Regions from separate parts of the Arthrobacter sp. YAF16 genome, predicted to be linked through region 2. Evidence: riboswitches for the same ligand, from Rfam matches in the RefSeq annotation. Region 2 holds a riboswitch; each other region holds the start of a gene.
What was found. Region 2 has a riboswitch for S-adenosylmethionine ahead of metX (homoserine O-acetyltransferase MetX). Riboswitches for the same ligand answer to the same signal wherever they lie in the genome.
Positions count from the first base shown of each region.

Region 1: another riboswitch for S-adenosylmethionine. It lies ahead of AB4Y91_RS04470 (aminotransferase class V-fold PLP-dependent enzyme); the one in region 2 lies ahead of metX (homoserine O-acetyltransferase MetX).
Region 3: another riboswitch for S-adenosylmethionine. It lies ahead of AB4Y91_RS00220 (DUF1737 domain-containing protein); the one in region 2 lies ahead of metX (homoserine O-acetyltransferase MetX).

Region 1 is NZ_JBFRDC010000001.1:945,057-950,467, reverse strand. It holds gene rsgA (ribosome small subunit-dependent GTPase A) at 1-233, shown strand, start outside; gene hisN (histidinol-phosphatase) at 302-1,114, shown strand; SAM riboswitch class IV at 1,204-1,317, shown strand; gene AB4Y91_RS04470 (aminotransferase class V-fold PLP-dependent enzyme) at 1,352-2,779, shown strand; gene AB4Y91_RS04465 (class I SAM-dependent methyltransferase) at 2,852-3,643, shown strand; gene AB4Y91_RS04460 (Nramp family divalent metal transporter) at 3,739-5,034, shown strand; gene AB4Y91_RS04455 (metal-dependent transcriptional regulator) at 5,045-5,411, shown strand, end outside.
Region 2 is NZ_JBFRDC010000013.1:22,865-28,275, forward strand. It holds gene AB4Y91_RS16580 (bifunctional o-acetylhomoserine/o-acetylserine sulfhydrylase) at 1-678, shown strand, start outside; SAM riboswitch class IV at 863-978, shown strand; gene metX (homoserine O-acetyltransferase MetX) at 990-2,156, shown strand; gene AB4Y91_RS16590 (MFS transporter) at 2,328-3,710, shown strand; gene AB4Y91_RS16595 (LysR family transcriptional regulator) at 3,822-4,721, opposite strand; gene mmsB (3-hydroxyisobutyrate dehydrogenase) at 4,869-5,411, shown strand, end outside.
Region 3 is NZ_JBFRDC010000001.1:47,092-52,502, reverse strand. It holds gene pabB (aminodeoxychorismate synthase component I) at 1-259, shown strand, start outside; gene cls (cardiolipin synthase) at 281-1,756, opposite strand; gene AB4Y91_RS00225 (aminodeoxychorismate lyase) at 1,850-2,827, shown strand; SAM riboswitch class IV at 2,949-3,063, shown strand; gene AB4Y91_RS00220 (DUF1737 domain-containing protein) at 3,078-3,395, shown strand; gene AB4Y91_RS00215 (rhodanese-like domain-containing protein) at 3,392-3,838, shown strand; gene AB4Y91_RS00210 (O-succinylhomoserine sulfhydrylase) at 3,835-5,043, shown strand; gene AB4Y91_RS00205 (glutamate--cysteine ligase 2) at 5,040-5,411, opposite strand, start outside.

The DNA.
Region 1 (5,411 bases), on a different contig from region 2:
TGGACCCGGACAGGATCCTGCGTTCCTTCCCGGACCTGGCGCCCGGCACCGATGACTGCGAGCGGGGCTGCAAGCACGACGCCACCGCCGTCAATTGCGGCGTGGACGCCTGGGTGCAGGGCGGCCACGCGGGCCCGTCCGGCCCGGCCCGGCTCGCGTCGCTGCGCCGGCTGCTGGGCACCGATCCGCGGCTGGAAGCGCAGGACACCAAGGAACTCGGCAGCGTCTCATAGCCGCGTCTACTTGGCGGCAGCGACGTGGCCTCCCGGTCCGCGGCGCGTTTTGACGGTAGTTTGGAAGCATGAGCCAACCAGCTTCGAGCTACAACGATGACCTGCGCCTTGCCCATGTACTGGCAGATTCCGTAGATTCCCAGACCATGAGCCGCTTCAAGGCGCTCGACCTTCGGATCGAGACGAAGCCGGACCTGACCCCCGTCACCGACGCGGACAAGTCCGCCGAGGAAGCCATCCGCGGGCAGCTGTCCCGCTCCCGCCCGCGCGACGCCGTCCTGGGCGAGGAGTTCGGCAGCTCCGGCCACGGTTCGCGCCGCTGGATCATCGACCCGATCGACGGCACCAAGAATTTCGTCCGCGGCGTCCCGGTCTGGGCCACCCTGATCGCCCTCGTCGACGAAGGCGAACCCGTGGTGGGCGTCGTCAGCGCCCCCGCACTGGGCAAGCGCTGGTGGGCCGCAAAGGGCGCCGGCGCCTACATGGGCCGCTCACTGGCCGCCGCGACCCGGCTGCGGGTCTCCAACGTCTCCCGGCTCGCCGATGCGTCACTGTCCTATTCGAGCCTCGGCGGCTGGAAGCAGCGCGGCAACCTCGACGAGTTCCTCGGACTCACCGAGGAGGTCTGGCGTACCCGCGCCTACGGCGATTTCTGGTCCTACTGCCTCGTGGCCGAAGGCGCCGTCGACATCGCCTGCGAGCCCGAACTCAACCTCTACGACATGGCGGCGCTGGTCCCGATCGTGACGGAGGCCGGCGGCCGCTTCACCTCGCTCGAGGGAGAGGACGGCCCCTTCGGCGGCAACGCGCTGGCGACCAACTCGATCCTGCACTCCGAAGTCCTCAAGCGCCTCAACCCGGGCCTCGACGACCTGCTCTAGCCGGCCACGCCCGAGGCAGCCCGTAACACTACGCTTCATATTCCGCCCTCCCTTTTCCGTGCGACCGGCCATGTCCTAGGCTCGAAGCAGGTCACGAGTGCCAGCGCAAAACCCCGGTTTGCTGGCCGGCAACCCTCCATTCGCGGCGGGGTGCCCCGGGTGACGACCTGGCCGGTCCGGAGCGGACCCGGCAAGCGCGGATCCCCTGTGTGCGGGGTCCTTTTCGAGCGAGGTCCCATGACGACTGCCACCATCCCCACCCACACCACCAGCGCCGGCGGCCCGGAGTTCACCGACGCACGCTTCGACGCCGCCCGCCGGCCACTGTCCGCGGTTTCCGGCGCCGAAATCCTGGCCCCCCTGATCCAGGGCGGCCAGGTCCGGTACGCCAACCTGGACTACGGAGCCTCCGCCCCGGCGCTGTCCGTGGTGTCCGCCTACCTGAACGAGATCCTGCCGTACTACGCCAGCGTGCACCGCGGCGCCGGCTACGCCTCCCAACTGAGTACCTCGGTGTACGAAAACGCCCGGAACATCGTCCGCGGGTTCGTCGGCGGCCGTCCGGATGACTCCGTGATCTTCACCCGGAACACCACCGACGCACTGAACCTGCTGGCCGGCTGCCTGCCCGTCGACGACGGCCGACACACCGGCGAGGTGCTTTACCTCGACATCGAGCACCACGCCAACCTGCTGCCCTGGCAAAACGTCCCGCACCGCAGCGTCGTCGCGGCGCCCACCCTGGCCGGCACCGTGGAGCGGCTCCGGGCGGAACTCGCCCTCGGCGGAGTAAGCCTGCTCGCCGTGACCGGCGCGTCCAACGTCACCGGCGAAATCCTGCCGATCCGTGAGCTGGCCGCGCTGGCGCACGAATTCGGCGCCCGGATCGCCGTCGATGCGGCCCAGTTGGCCCCGCACCGCCGCATCAACATCGCCGCGGACGACGTCGACTACCTCGCCTTCTCCGGCCACAAGCTCTACGCCCCGTTCGGCGCCGGCGTGCTGGTGGGCCGGCCGGACTGGCTGGACGCCGGCACCCCGCACTTGGCTGGCGGCGGCGCAGTACGGGACGCACGACTCGACGCCGTCAGCTGGACCACCGGGCCGGCCCGCCACGAGGGCGGCTCCCCCAATGTCCTGGGCGCGGCCGCGCTGGCCCGCGCCAGCCAGGTTATCGAGGCGCTGGACGAGCAGCAGTGGCACGCCCACGAGGACGCCATCCGTTCCTTCCTGGTCGAGGGGCTGGAGCGGATCGACGGCGTAACGGTCCACCACATCTTCGAGGACACCGGCCGGGAAGGCGGCCCCGGGACGATCGGCGTGGTCAACTTCTCGGTCGCCGGTTACGACGCAGGCCTGGTCGCCGCATACCTGTCCGCGGAGCACGGCATAGGCCTGCGCGACGGCCGGTTCTGCGCCCACCCGCTGCTAAAACGGCTCGGCCTGCCCGCCGGTTCGCTCCGGGCCAGCTTCGGCCTCGGCTCACGGCTCAACGACGCGCAGCGGCTGCTCGCCGGGCTCCAGGAGCTGCGGCGGAACGGCCTGGGCTGGGACTACGTCGTGGACGCCGGACGCTGGGTGCCGGCCAACGACACGCGCAGCTATCCGCACTGGGCGCCGAACACGCCTGGCACCGCTGGCGCAGCCCCCTGCTCCGTCGACTGACCGGCAGCGCAGCCCGGGCCGCGTGCGGTAAATTCGACAGGTACGCACCAGAGCTGCCGAAGGAGATCGCACGTGGCACGCGGCGGCCCCAAACTGCACCACCCCGGACTGCAGGGTGGCCCAAAACTGCAGCACCAGCGGCGGCGGGAGCTCGGGCAGAGCTTCCAGGACGGCGGCGAGCACTACGACCGGGTCCGGCCCGGCTATCCGGCGGATTCGGCCGATTGGCTGATCCCGGCCGGGGCCCACGACGCCGCCGACCTGGGCGCCGGGACCGGTAAGTTCACGGCGCTCCTGGTCCAACGGGGGCTCAGGACCGTGGCCGTCGATCCGTCCCCGGACATGCTCGACCAGCTGCGCCGCGCCCTCCCGGAAGTCGCCGCCGTCGAGGGTACCGCCGAACACACCGGGCTGGCTTCGGGGGCCTTCGACCTGGTCACGGTGGCCCAGGCCTGGCACTGGTGCGATCCCCTGCTGGCCAGTACCGAGGCGGCTCGGATCCTGCGGCCGCACGGCGTTCTCGGCCTGATCTGGAACCAGCTCGACACCTCGGTCCCCTGGGTGCACAGGCTGTCCCGGATCATGCATGCGGGGGACGTCCACAAGCCCCACTTCACGCCGCCGCTGGGACCGGAATTCATCGGGCTGGAGAGTCATCTCACCCGCTGGGAGGATCCAGTAACCACGCAGGACGTCATGGAACTGACCAAATCCCGCAGCTACTACCTGCGGGCAGGCGAGAGCACCAGGGCCAAGGTGCTCGCTAACCTCGACTGGTACCTGCACGAGCACCTAGGACACACTGCCGGGCAGCTCCTGCCGCTTCCCTACCTGACGCAAAGCTGGCGTGCCGTCAAAGCCTGAGGTTCCCGCATTGCACTGACCACGCCGCGGCGCCTATTATTTCGGTGTGCCTAACTTATATTTGTAGGCACTCAGGAACTTCTTGGGAGCCCGCAGTGCTGGACGTAGCCGGACACGAACCCCTGCCCGCGGGGAAACCGCCTGCCCGCAGGATCAGGGGTAGCCGCCGGGCTTTGCTGGGCCTGCTCGGCCCGGCGTTCGTGGCTGCCATCGCCTATGTGGACCCCGGCAACGTCGCCGCCAACCTGACGGCCGGGGCACAGTACGGTTATCTGCTCGTCTGGGTCCTCGTCGCCGCCAACGTCATGGCGGTGCTGGTCCAGTACCAGTCCGCCAAGCTCGGCATCGTCACCGGCAAGAGCCTCCCGGAGATCCTCGGCGAGCGGCTCCGGCCGGCCTGGCGCCGCGCCTTCTGGGTCCAGGCCGAGATTGTGGCCGCAGCCACCGACCTCGCCGAGGTGGTGGGCGGCGCGGTGGCCTTGTACCTGCTCTTCGGCCTTCCGCTCCCCCTCGGCGCCGTCATTGTGGGCGGCATTTCGATGGCCCTGCTCGCCGTGCAGAGCCGCAACCAGCAGCGCCCCTTCGAGTTCGTCATCATGTTCCTGCTGGGCATCATCACCGTCGGGTTCCTGGCCGGACTGTTCATCAGCCCGCCGGATCCGGGCGGGTTCGTGGCCGGGCTTGTGCCTGGCTTCCAGGGCCCGGACACGGTGCTGCTGGCCGCGAGCATGCTCGGTGCCACGGTGATGCCGCACGCCATCTACGTCCACTCGGCGCTCTCCCGGGACCGGCACCGCCCGGATCCGCATCTGCATGTCCCGCCGCACGCCATTGCCCGGCTGATCAAAGCCACGCGCTGGGACGTCGTCGCGGCGCTGGCCGTCGCCGGCATCGTCAACATCGGAATGCTGCTGCTGGCCGCGTCCACGCTGGGCGGTGAAGACGGCACGGACACGATCGAGGGTGCCCACGCCGCCATCACAGCCAACCTCGGCCCGGTGGTCGGCGTGGTCTTCGCCGTCGGCCTGCTTGCCTCCGGCCTGGCCTCCACCTCGGTGGGCTGCTACGCCGGCGGAACCATCATGCAGGGCCTGCTCAAGATCCGCATTCCGCTGATGACGCGACGGGTGCTGACCCTGGTCCCCGCCGTCGTCCTGCTGGCCGTCGGCTTCGACCCCACCTGGGGGCTGGTGCTCAGCCAGGTTGTGCTCAGCTTCGGGATTCCGTTCGTGCTGGTCCCGCTCGTGGTGCTGACCAGCAGCAAGCCCCTGATGGGCCGGTTCGCGGACGGCATGACCCTGCGGGTGGCCGCCGTCGTCAGCGTGATCCTGGTAGTGGCGCTGAACCTGGTCCTGCTGTGGCTCACCTTCACCGGTGCCGCCGGACGGTAGGCTTGGGGCTGTGAAGACCAGTCCGCCCTCCTCCTCCATTGAGGACTACGTCAAGGTCATCTACTCCTTCACGGAGTGGCAGGACAAGCCCATCACCTCCACCCAGCTGGCCCAGCGGCTGGGCGTCGCGAATTCCTCGGTCTCCGAGATGGTCCGCAAGCTCAAGGACCAGGGCCTGGTGGACCACAAGCCCTACAGCGCCGTAACCCTGACCGAGGACGGCGTGCGGCTGGCCCTCTCCATGGTCCGGCGGCACCGGCTGATCGAGACCTTCCTGGTCCAGGAGCTCGGCTACCGCTGGGACGAGGTCCACGACGAGGCCGAGCTGCTTGAACACGCCGTCTCGGACACCTTCATCGAGCGGATGTCCGCCAAGC
Region 2 (5,411 bases):
CACGGTGCCGCGATTGCCGGCGTGATCGTCGACTCCGGCAACTTTGACTTCGGCAAGGACCCGGAGCGCTTCCCCGGCTTCAACACCCCGGATCCCACGTACAACGGCCTGGTCTATGCCCGCGACCTCGGGGCGGACGGGGCGCTGGGAGCGAACCTGTCCTTCATCCTCAAGGCCCGGGTCCAGCTGCTGCGCGACCTCGGTTCGGCCGTCTCGCCGTTCAACGCCTTCCTCATCGCCCAGGGGATCGAGACGCTGAGCCTGCGGGTGGAACGGCACGTCGCCAACGCCCTGCGGGTGGCCGAATGGCTGGAAGCCAGGGACGACGTCGAATCCGTCGCCTACGCCGGGCTGCCGTCCAGCCCCTGGTACGAGCGCGGCCGGAAGTACGGCCCGAAGGGGACCGGCGCCGTCGTCGCGTTCAACCTCGCAGGGGGAGCGGAGGCCGGCAAACGCTTCGTCGACGCCCTCGAGCTGCACTCCCATGTGGCGAACATCGGTGACGTGCGCTCGCTGGTCATCCACCCGGCGTCGACCACGCACAGCCAGCTCTCGCCGGAGCAGCAGGCGGTCGCCGGCGTCAATCCCGGCCTGGTCCGGCTCTCGGTGGGCCTCGAGCACATCGACGACATCATCGCGGACCTCGATGCCGGCTTCCGGGCGGCCAAGAACGCCTGAGGTCACGCAGCACGCCGAATTTCCCCACCTTTGCGGGGATGGCCCCGGGAATCGCCGACACTTCGGGGCGACCCGCCGGGCGCGTCTGTCAAAGGTGGGGAAACTGCGGTGTTGACGGGTCCGGCTGTCACACAGCCGTCACAATCTTCGCGCTTGCGCGGCCGTGTTTCGTAGAATCGACGCAGGTCATGAGTGCCAGTGACAGCCCCGGCTTGCTGGCCGGCAACCCTCCATTTGCGGCGGGGTGCCCCGGGTGAAGACCTGGCCTGCCGGTCAGCTGACGGCGGGCAAGCGCGAAGTTAGGTCCTCACATGACGATTGCCGTCACCCGCACGGGTGTACCCGAAAGCAAACCCTCCACTGTTCCCGACGGCGCTGTTCCCGACGGTGCTGTTCCCGACGGGACGGTGCAGTACCTCCCGATCGGTTCCCTGGCCCTTGAATCCGGTGCCACCCTGCCCGAGGTCACCCTCGCCTACGAGACCTGGGGGACGCTGAACGCCGATGCCTCCAATGCGGTGCTGATCGAGCACGCCCTGACCGGCGACACCCACGTGACCCGCGGCGCCGGCGAGGAACCGGGCTGGTGGGAGGAACTGGCAGGCCCCGGCGCCCCGGTGGACACGGACAAGTACTTCGTGGTCTCCATCAACATCCTCGGCGGCTGCTACGGCTCCACCGGGCCCTCCACGCCGGCCCCGGACGGCCGGCCCTGGGGCTCGCGCTTCCCGCTGGTCACCCTCCGGGACAGCACCGCGGCGGAAGCCCGGCTCGCCGACGCGCTGGGGATCAGCAGCTGGTATGCCGTGCTCGGCGGCTCGCTCGGGGGAGCGCGCGCGCTGGAGTGGGCGGTGACCTACCCGGCGCGGGTGCAGCGCTGCGCCGTGATTTCGGTCGGCGCCAGCAGCACCGCCGAACAGATCGCCTTCGCCCAGGCCCAGACCCTGGCAATCCGCCAGGACCCCAACTTCAACGGCGGCGACTACTACGGCGGCCCGGAACCGCACGCCGGACTGGCCCTCGCGCGCCGGATCGCGCACATCACCTACCGTTCCGCAGCCGAGCTGGACGGGCGCTTCGGACGCAACGCCCAGGCGGCCGAGGCCCCGCTGGAGGCCGGGTCGCTGGCCGGCCGTGGGCGCTACCAGGTGGAGAGCTACCTGGACCACCAGGGCAACAAGCTGGTGCGACGCTTCGACGCCAACAGCTACATCGCCATCACCGAGGCGCTCATGAGCCACGACGTGAGCCGCGGCCGGGGAAGCCTGGAGCAGGCCGTCTCCCTGGCCACCGCGGAGTTCTTCGTGGCGGCCGTGGACTCGGACCGGCTGTACTTTCCCGCCCAATCCCGAGAGCTCGCCGACGCCCTGCCGGGGGAGGTCCCCGTGCACGTCATCGAGGCCCCGATCGGCCACGACGGCTTCCTGACCGAAATCGGCCAGCTCAGCGAGCAGCTCCGGGGCAACTTCTTCGCCTAGCCGGCACCGCCGTGTGTGCATTTTTGCAGACGCACTCTGCGCGATTAGTCGTTGAGCTTGCCTCGATCGAAGTCCATACTCGTGGAGAATGACGCCGTGTGTTCCAACTCACACACACGTAGTCAACCTAATGGTCCACAGGGTGTCGACGACGACACCGAAGGAGTTCGCATGAGCACGGAAAACGCCGCCGCAAGGCGCGCAGAGGAGCCCGACGTCAAGACGTCCGGCCTGAAGAAGGTAGTAACGGCCTCCATGGCCGGCACGGTAGTGGAGTGGTACGAGTTCTTCCTCTACGCCTCCGCCGCCACCCTGGTTTTTGGCAAGATGTTTTTCCCCAATTCCGGAACGGAACTGGACGGCATCCTCGCCGCGTTCCTGACCTATGCGGTTGGCTTCGTGGCCCGCCCGATCGGCGGCATCGTCTTTGGCCACTTCGGCGACAAGTTCGGCCGCAAGAAGCTGCTGCAGCTGAGCATCATCCTGGTCGGCGTATCGACCTTCCTGATGGGCTGCCTCCCGGGCTTCGCGCAGATCGGCTACTGGGCCCCGGCCCTGCTGGTCTTCCTGCGCTTCGCCCAGGGCTTCGCCGTCGGCGGTGAATGGGGCGGCGCCGTCCTCCTCGTCGCCGAGCACAGCCCCAGCAAGTCCCGCGGCTTCTGGGCCAGCTGGCCGCAGTCCGCCGTCCCGCTGGGCAACCTGCTCGCCACTGCCGTGCTGTTCATCCTGTCCTCCGTGCTGTCTTCCGCGGACTTCCTTGGCTGGGGCTGGCGCGTCGCGTTCTGGCTCTCCGCCGTGATCGTCGTCGTCGGCTACTACATCCGCACCAAGGTCAGCGACGCCCCGATCTTCCTCGAGGCGCAAAAGGAAGTTGTCACGGAGAACAAGGGCTACGGCGTCGCCGAGGTCTTCCGCCGCTACCCCCGCGGCGTCTTCACCGCCATGGGCCTGCGCTTCGCGGAGAACATCCTCTACTACCTGGTGGTCACCTTCTCGATCACCTACCTCAAGACCGTTGTCCACGCCGACACTGCCCGGATCCTGCTGCTCCTGCTCGTGGCGCACTTCATCCACTTCTCCGCGGTGCCGGTGGTCGGCCGTCTCTCGGACCGCTTCGGCCGCAAGCCCGTCTACATGGCCGGTGCCGTCCTGGGCGCCACCTGGGGCTTCTTCGCCTTCCCGATGATGGACACTGGCAACGATTTCATGATCCTTGCCGCTGTCATCATCGGACTGCTGTTCCACGCCCTGATGTACGCCGGCCAGCCGGCCATCATGGCCGAGATGTTCCCGACCCGGATGCGCTACTCCGGCGTCTCGCTCGGCTACCAGGTGACCTCGATCGTGGCCGGTTCGCTCGCCCCGATCATCGCCGTCGCGCTGCTGAGCCAGTACAAGTCCTCCGTCCCGGTGGCCATCTACCTGCTCATCGCCTGCGCCGTCACGGCCGTCGCGGTGTTCTTCCTCAAGGAAACCCGCGGCATCTCCCTGCACGACGTCGACGCCGCCGACGCCCAGGGCACCGCCGATCTGCTGGCCGCCGGTAAGCGGTAACCAGCACGCAGCTGCACAACCCAACGAACAGGCAGCCCCCGTTCCCGCGCTGCGGGGACGGGGGCTGCTGTCATCCGGGGATCTTGTGGCGGCCTCCGCAGCGCGCCGGGCTCAGCCGGCAAGCACATCCTGGCGTTCGGCGATCTCGGCCCGGACGGCCGCCACGACGGCCTGCACCGGCGCCGAACGCAGCGATTCCGATCTCGCAACTGCCCAGATCGGCAGCTGCCGCTGGAAGTCGTCCGGCAGGACCGGTACGAGCCCCGGTTTGCCGACGACGAGGAAATTCGGCAGCAGCCCGATCCCGGCGGCGCGGCGGACGGCCTCCAGCTGGGCGAAGATGCTGGTGGCCTGGAAGCTGGAGCGCGGCATCGGCAGCTGGGTGGAGCGGTGGCCGAGCTCGGCGACCTGCAGGGCCGACTCGACGTAGGAGACGAATCCGTGCTGCCGGACGTCGTCGAGCGTCACCGGGAGCCCGTGCTCGCGGGCGTACTCCGGGCTGGCGTACAGCCGCAGGAAGTAGTTGGACAGGAAGATGGTCTGCGCGTTGCTGACCTCCAGGTTGCCGACCACCACTTCCAGGTCCACCCCGGAGCGGTTCTGGCTGACCTTGCGGGTGGCGCTGAGCATCTCCACGTTCAGCAACGGATGTTCCTGCTGCAAACGGACCAGGGCCGGGGCGACGAATTCCGCGCCGAATCCGTCCGGGGTGCTGATCCGGACCAGGCCGGAGAGCACGTCCTCTGTCCGGGCGATCCGGCCGGACAGTGCTCCGAGTGTTCCCTCAATGGCTTCCGCCGCTGCCACGGCCAGTGATCCAAGTTCGGTGAGTTCCCAGCCGTGCGGGCTGCGCTCGAGTGTCCGGCCGCCGAGCTGTTTGTCCAGGGCGAGGATCCGGCGCGAGATGGTGGTGTGCGTGGTGCCCAGGGTCTCCGCGACGGCGTTGAACCGGCCCAGCCGGGCCACGGTCAGCAGGATCAGCAGGTCGTCCGGGCTGGGGAGCCGCTTCAAGTCCACCATTGGCCTTTCGTCGATGTGCATTGATGCACATGGCATCTTCACTTTTTCCCCTTGATTGCACTGTAGCAGGGTGTGATGGTGGACACGGAACAACCGGCAAATGCGCCGGACACAATGCAAAGCAAAGGAGCTTATGCCATGGCAGTTGTCGCCTGGATCGGACTGGGAAACATGGGCGGGTTCATGTCGGTGAACCTGGCCAAGGCCGGAAACGAGGTCCGCGGATTCGACCTCAACCCGGAGGCCCTCGCGGCTGCCGAGGCCGGGGGAGTCAAGCCTGCCGGCAGCATCGCCGAGGCCGTGGAAGGCGCCGACGTCGTCTTCACGATGCTCCCCAAGGGCGAGCACGCCCGGGCCGTCTACCTGGGCGAGGACGGCGTCCTGGCCCACGCCGACACCAGGACCCTGCTGGTGGACTCCTCCACGATTGACATCGCCTCGGCCCAGGCCCTGCACGACGCCGCCGCGGAGGCAGGCTTCCGCTTCGTCGACGCGCCCGTTTCCGGCGGGATGAGCGGCGCCAAGGCCGCCACGCTGACCTTCATGATCGGCGGCGAAGCCGGCGCCGTCGCCGACGCCACCGAATACATCCGCCCGATGGCCGCCAACATCATCCCCACCGGCGGCGCCACCACCGGCCAGGCCGCCAAAATCTGCAACAACCTGATGCTCTTCATCAAC
Region 3 (5,411 bases), on a different contig from region 2:
CCTGGACCGGCTTGAGACCGCACCGCGGGGCGTCTATTCCGGGGCGATCGGCTACTTCTCGCTCAGCGGGGCCACCGACCTCGCGGTGGCGATCCGGACCCTGGTGGTGGCTGCGGGCGCGGACCGGGGAACCACACTCAGCCTCGGCGTCGGCGGCGCCATCACCGCGGATTCCTCACCCCAGGAGGAGTACGAGGAGATCCGGACCAAGGCCTTCGGCGTGCTCTCGGCGCTCGGCGCGGAGTTCCCGGCGGGCTAGTCCACGCGTGAGCCGGCCTGGCTACTGCAGGGTCGACGTGAGCCGGGCGACGTTGTCCACGTACTTGACCCCCATGGGCCGCTTCATCCAGTCCTCGAGCGTCAGTTCCCTCGAAATGCCGCGGTACGTGTCCTCGACGGCGCTGATCCGCTGCACGATGTCCTCGCCCAGGAGCATCACCGAGACCTCGAGGTTCAGCGAGAAGGAGCGCATATCCATGTTGCTCGAACCCAGCACGGCAACCTCGTTGTCGATCGTGAAGTGCTTGGCGTGCAGCACGAACGGGGCCTTGTAGAGGTAAATCCGCACCCCGGCCTCCAGCAGCGCCTCGTAGTAGGACTGCTGGGCGTGGTGGACCAGGAACTGGTCGCCCTTTTCCGAGACGAAGAGTTCGACGTCGACGCCGCGCTGCGCCGCCGTCGTCACCGCGTAGAGCAGCGAGTCGTCCGGGACGAAGTACGGGCTGCAAATGGAGATCGTGCGCTGCGCCGAGTAGATCAGCGTGTTGAACAGGCGCAGGTTGTTTTCGGTGATGAAGCCGGGACCGCTGGGCACCACCTGGGCGGTGATGTTGCCGGCGTGCAGTTCGGGCCGGTGGGCGAGCTGGTGCTCCAGGGATTCGTCGGTCTCACTGAGCCAGTCGGTGGCGAAGACCACGTTGAGGGTGGTGACGATCGGCCCGCGCAGGCAGGCCATCAGCTCGACCCATTCCCGGCCGATCTTGCGGTGCCGCGGGTTGTTGTAGGACGGTTCGATCAGGTTCTGCGACCCGGTGAAGGCGACCTCGCCGTCGATCACCATGATCTTGCGGTGGTTGCGCAGGTCCGGACGGCGCCACTGGCCGTGCACGGGCCGCAGCGGCAGCATGGGCCGCCAGCGGATCTTGCTGGCCTTGAGCCGGGCGATGAGCTTGCTGTACCCCTTGATCCGCAGGGTGCCCAAGTGGTCGAACAGGAGGCGGACTTCGACGCCGCGCTCGGCGGCCTCTTCCATCGCCGTCAGCAGGTCATCCGTGATGTGGTCCGAGCTGAGGATGTAGAACTCGGCGTTGATAAAGGACTCGGCTTCGCGCACGGCCGCCGCCATCGCCTTGATCGAATCCGGGTAGCCGGGCAGGAGCTCCACGTGGTTGCCGTCCACCATGGGCAGGGAACCGAGCGTCTTGTTCAGCTCCGCTGCGGAGGACACCCATTCCGGGCCCTCGTACTTGCTTTCCACCATGGCCAGTTCCGACGTCCCGGCCCGCACCCGGGTGTTCACCGCGTCCTGCTGCGCCCGGCGCTTGCGGGAGAGCCGGAAGTTGCCGAAGAGCAGGAAGAGGACCACGCCTACGGCCGGAACGAAAAAGATGATCAGGAGCCAGGCCATGGCCGTGGTGGGGCGGCGGTTGCCCGGGATGATGCCGAGGGCAACGACCCGGATACCGAGGTCGATGACGGTCAGGATCAGGATCACCCAGGACGGAAGTGACCCCGCCAGCGAAAATGGCCACAGCACAGGCAAACCCCTCAAGCTCCAGACCCGCGGAACAGTTCCGGAACGGGCAACCCGCACAGCTTATCCCGACCCGGGCCGCACTAAGCTGAAGGCATGACTACCCCCGCCTCTGTTCCGGCCCGCGCGACGGTGCTGGTGTTCCTCGATCCCGCGTTTGAGAACGGCCGCGTCGCCGACTCGTCCAAGCCGCAGCTGATGGCCACCGACCAGGGTGCCACCCGCGGCGACGGCGTTTTCGAGTCGCTGCTGGTGGTGGGGGGACGCCCGCGCAAGCTGCAGGCCCACCTGACCCGGCTGGCCGGCTCGGCGCGCGCGCTGGAGTTGGACATCCCGGCGGAGGACGCCTGGCGGCGCGCGATCGAGACCGCGGTCAGCGAATACCGCGGCCGGGCCGCCACGGCGGTCGGAGCCGCCGGCGACGGGGCCGGCGGAGCGGACGAGGTCGTGGTGAAGCTGCTCGCCAGCCGCGGCGTGGAGGGCGCGGCCACGCCGACGTGCTGGGTGCAGGCCTCCCCGCCGCCGGAAGCCGGCCGCCGGCAGCGCGAGACCGGCATCGACGTCATCCTGCTGGACCGCGGCTACGACAGCGAGGTGGGCGAACGCGCCCCGTGGCTGCTGCTGGGCGCCAAGACCCTGTCCTACGCGGTCAACATGGCGGCGCTCCGGTACGCCCACCACCAGGGCGCGGACGACGTCATCTTCACCTCCGCCGACGGCCGGGTCCTGGAGGGCCCGACGTCGACCGTGCTGCTGGCGCACCTGGAGACCAGCGACGACGGCGCCGGCGGCGTCCGCACCGTGCGCCGGCTGATCACCCCGCAGCTGGACAGCGGAATCCTCCCGGGCACCTCGCAGGGCGCCCTGTTCACCGCGGCCAAGGCCGCCGGGTGGGAGCTCGGCTACGGCCCGCTGGTACCTGCCGATCTGTACGACGCCGACGCCGTCTGGCTCATCTCAAGCATCCGGCTCCTCGCCCCGGTGAACCACATCGACGGCAAGGAGATCGGCACCCCCGAACTGCGGCGGCAGCTCACGGCCGAGCTCAACGAACTGTTCGCCACGATCGAGTAGGATCCGGCCGGTCCCGGGTGATGCTGCTCCGCCCCCGGAAAGGTGCCATGCCAGCGTCCGCGTGACTTAACATGACGACGCCGCCGGTGCCGCCGGCGTCGTAAGTGCTACGTTTTTGGGGAGTAATGAGACCCGGCGCCAAGCCCTGACTGGCCGGTCGGCAACCCTCCCTTTCGCGGCGGGGTGCCTCAGGTGAATACTCGGCATATCGACCATTCGAGCTGCAAGCGTGAAAGTAAGGAGATCCGTCGTGCCCGACGCATCCGCACCCGCTGTGCCCGCCACAGCCCCAGCCCAATCCCCCGCCGCACCCGGACCCGCCGAGGAAAGACTGGCGTACCGGCTGTTCACCGGGCCCGATGACCGCAGCTTCTGCGAGCGCGTTTCGGCCGCCCTGGCCGAGGGCTACGTCCTGCACGGCAGCCCCTCCGCCACCTTCAACGGCAGCACCGTGATCGTGGCCCAGGCCGTCGTGCTGCCGGCCGCGATCGCGAGCGCCGACGCCGCCGTCGCCAACGCGGTGGATGAGCTCGACGGCGCCGAGTTCACCGGCGAGGGCCACGCATGAGTTACGCCGGAGACCTGAGCCCGCAGGAAGCCTGGGCCAAGGTCGGGGCGGGCGCCATCCTGGTGGACGTCCGCACCGAGGCGGAATGGTCGCAGATCGGCGTCCCGGTCACCGGGGCCGGCACCGAAGACCGGCAGGCTCCGCTCTTCGTCCAGTGGACCCTGGCCGGCGGAGCCCCCAACCCGCGTTTCCTGGAGCAACTGCAGCAGCAACTCCAGCGGCAACTGCGGCAGCACGCGCCTGGCGCCACGGCGGCCGAGCTCATCTTCCTGTGCCGTTCCGGCGCCCGCTCGGTCGCCGCCGCGAACGCCGCCACGGCGGCCGGCTTCACCGCCTACAACGTCCTCGAGGGCTTCGAAGGCGAACCGGGCCCGACCGGCGCCCGGACCGTGAACGGCTGGAAGAACCACGGCCTGCCGACCAACCTGGAAAGCACTAAGTGAGCTTCAATCCCAATGCCCAGGGCTGGAGCCCGGACACCCAGGCCGTCCGCGGCGGACTCGACCGCACCGGGTTCCAGGAAACCACCGAACCGATCTTCCTGAACTCGGGCTTCGTCTACGAATCCGCCGCCGCGGCTGAGCGCGCCTTCACCGGCGAGGACGAACGGTTTGTCTATTCCCGCTACGGCAACCCCTCGGTGGCCACCTTCCAGGAACGCCTCCGGCTGTTGGAGGGAACCGAGGCGTGCTTTGCGACGGCGTCGGGCATGTCAGCGGTGTTCACCGCGCTCGGGGCATTGCTGGGGGCCGGCGACCGCGTGGTCGCCGCCCGCTCGCTCTTCGGATCCTGCTTCGTCATCCTCAATGAGATCCTGCCGCGCTGGGGCGTGGAGACAGTCTTCGTGGACGGCCCGGACCTAGAGCAGTGGCGGTCGGCGCTGGCCGTGCCGACGACGGCCGTGTTCTTCGAATCTCCCTCGAACCCCATGCAGGAAATTGTGGACATCGCCGCCGTAAGCGAACTGGCGCACGCCGCCGGTGCGACCGTGGTGGTGGACAACGTCTTCGCCACTCCCCTGCTGCAGCGGTGCGGGGAGCTGGGCGCGGACGTGGTCGTGTACTCCGGCACCAAGCACATCGATGGCCAGGGCCGGGTGCTCGGCGGCGCGATCCTGGGCACCCGGGAATTCATCGAGGGCCCGGTCAAGCAGCTCATGCGCCACACCGGCCCGGCATTGTCCGCCTTCAACGCCTGGGTGCTGAGCAAGGGACTGGAGACGATGGCCCTGCGGGTGAACCGCTCGTCCGCCTCGGCGCTTCGGCTGGCCGAATGGCTGGAGGCCCAGCCCGCGGTCAGCTGGGTTAAGTACCCGCTGCTGCCGTCCCACCCGCAGTACGAGCTGGCCGCCAGGCAGATGAAAGCCGGCGGCACGGTGTTGACTCTGGAGCTTTCGCCCTCGCCCGGCCGCTCCGCCAAGGAAGCCGCGTTCGCGCTGCTGGACGCGTTGCGGATCATCGATATTTCCAACAACCTCGGTGATTCAAAGTCCCTGATCACCCATCCGGCCACCACCACGCACCGCGCCATGGGCCCGGAGGGGCGCGCGGCTATCGGGCTGAGCGACGGCGTCGTGCGGCTCTCGGTGGGGCTGGAAGACGTCGAGGACCTGATCCGCGACCTCGGGCAGGCGCTCAAGCAGGTCTAGCCCCGGCGCACCCGCGAAAGCACGGGGGCCGGTTCTGACATTCCCTCGGCGTCCGCACCGTGCATCGTGACCCGCACGGCATGGGCGACGACGGCGGCCAGGCCGGCGTCGTCGGAGGGGGTGTCCAGCCCCGGAGCGCAGAGCGCCTGGCGCTGCAACTGCGAGCCCGTGCCGTGCGCCAGGACGCGGTCCACGCCGCGGCGCACCAGGTCCAGCTCCCCTTGCTCCGCCAGGACGGGGGCCACGAAGTCGACCAGGGCGTGCGCCACCTCGCCGGCGGGAGCGGGACGGAAGCTGCCGAAGTCCAGCAGCTCGCCGCGCAGCCCGCAGTTGCTGGCCTGCCACGCGGCCATTTTTAGCAGGACCGT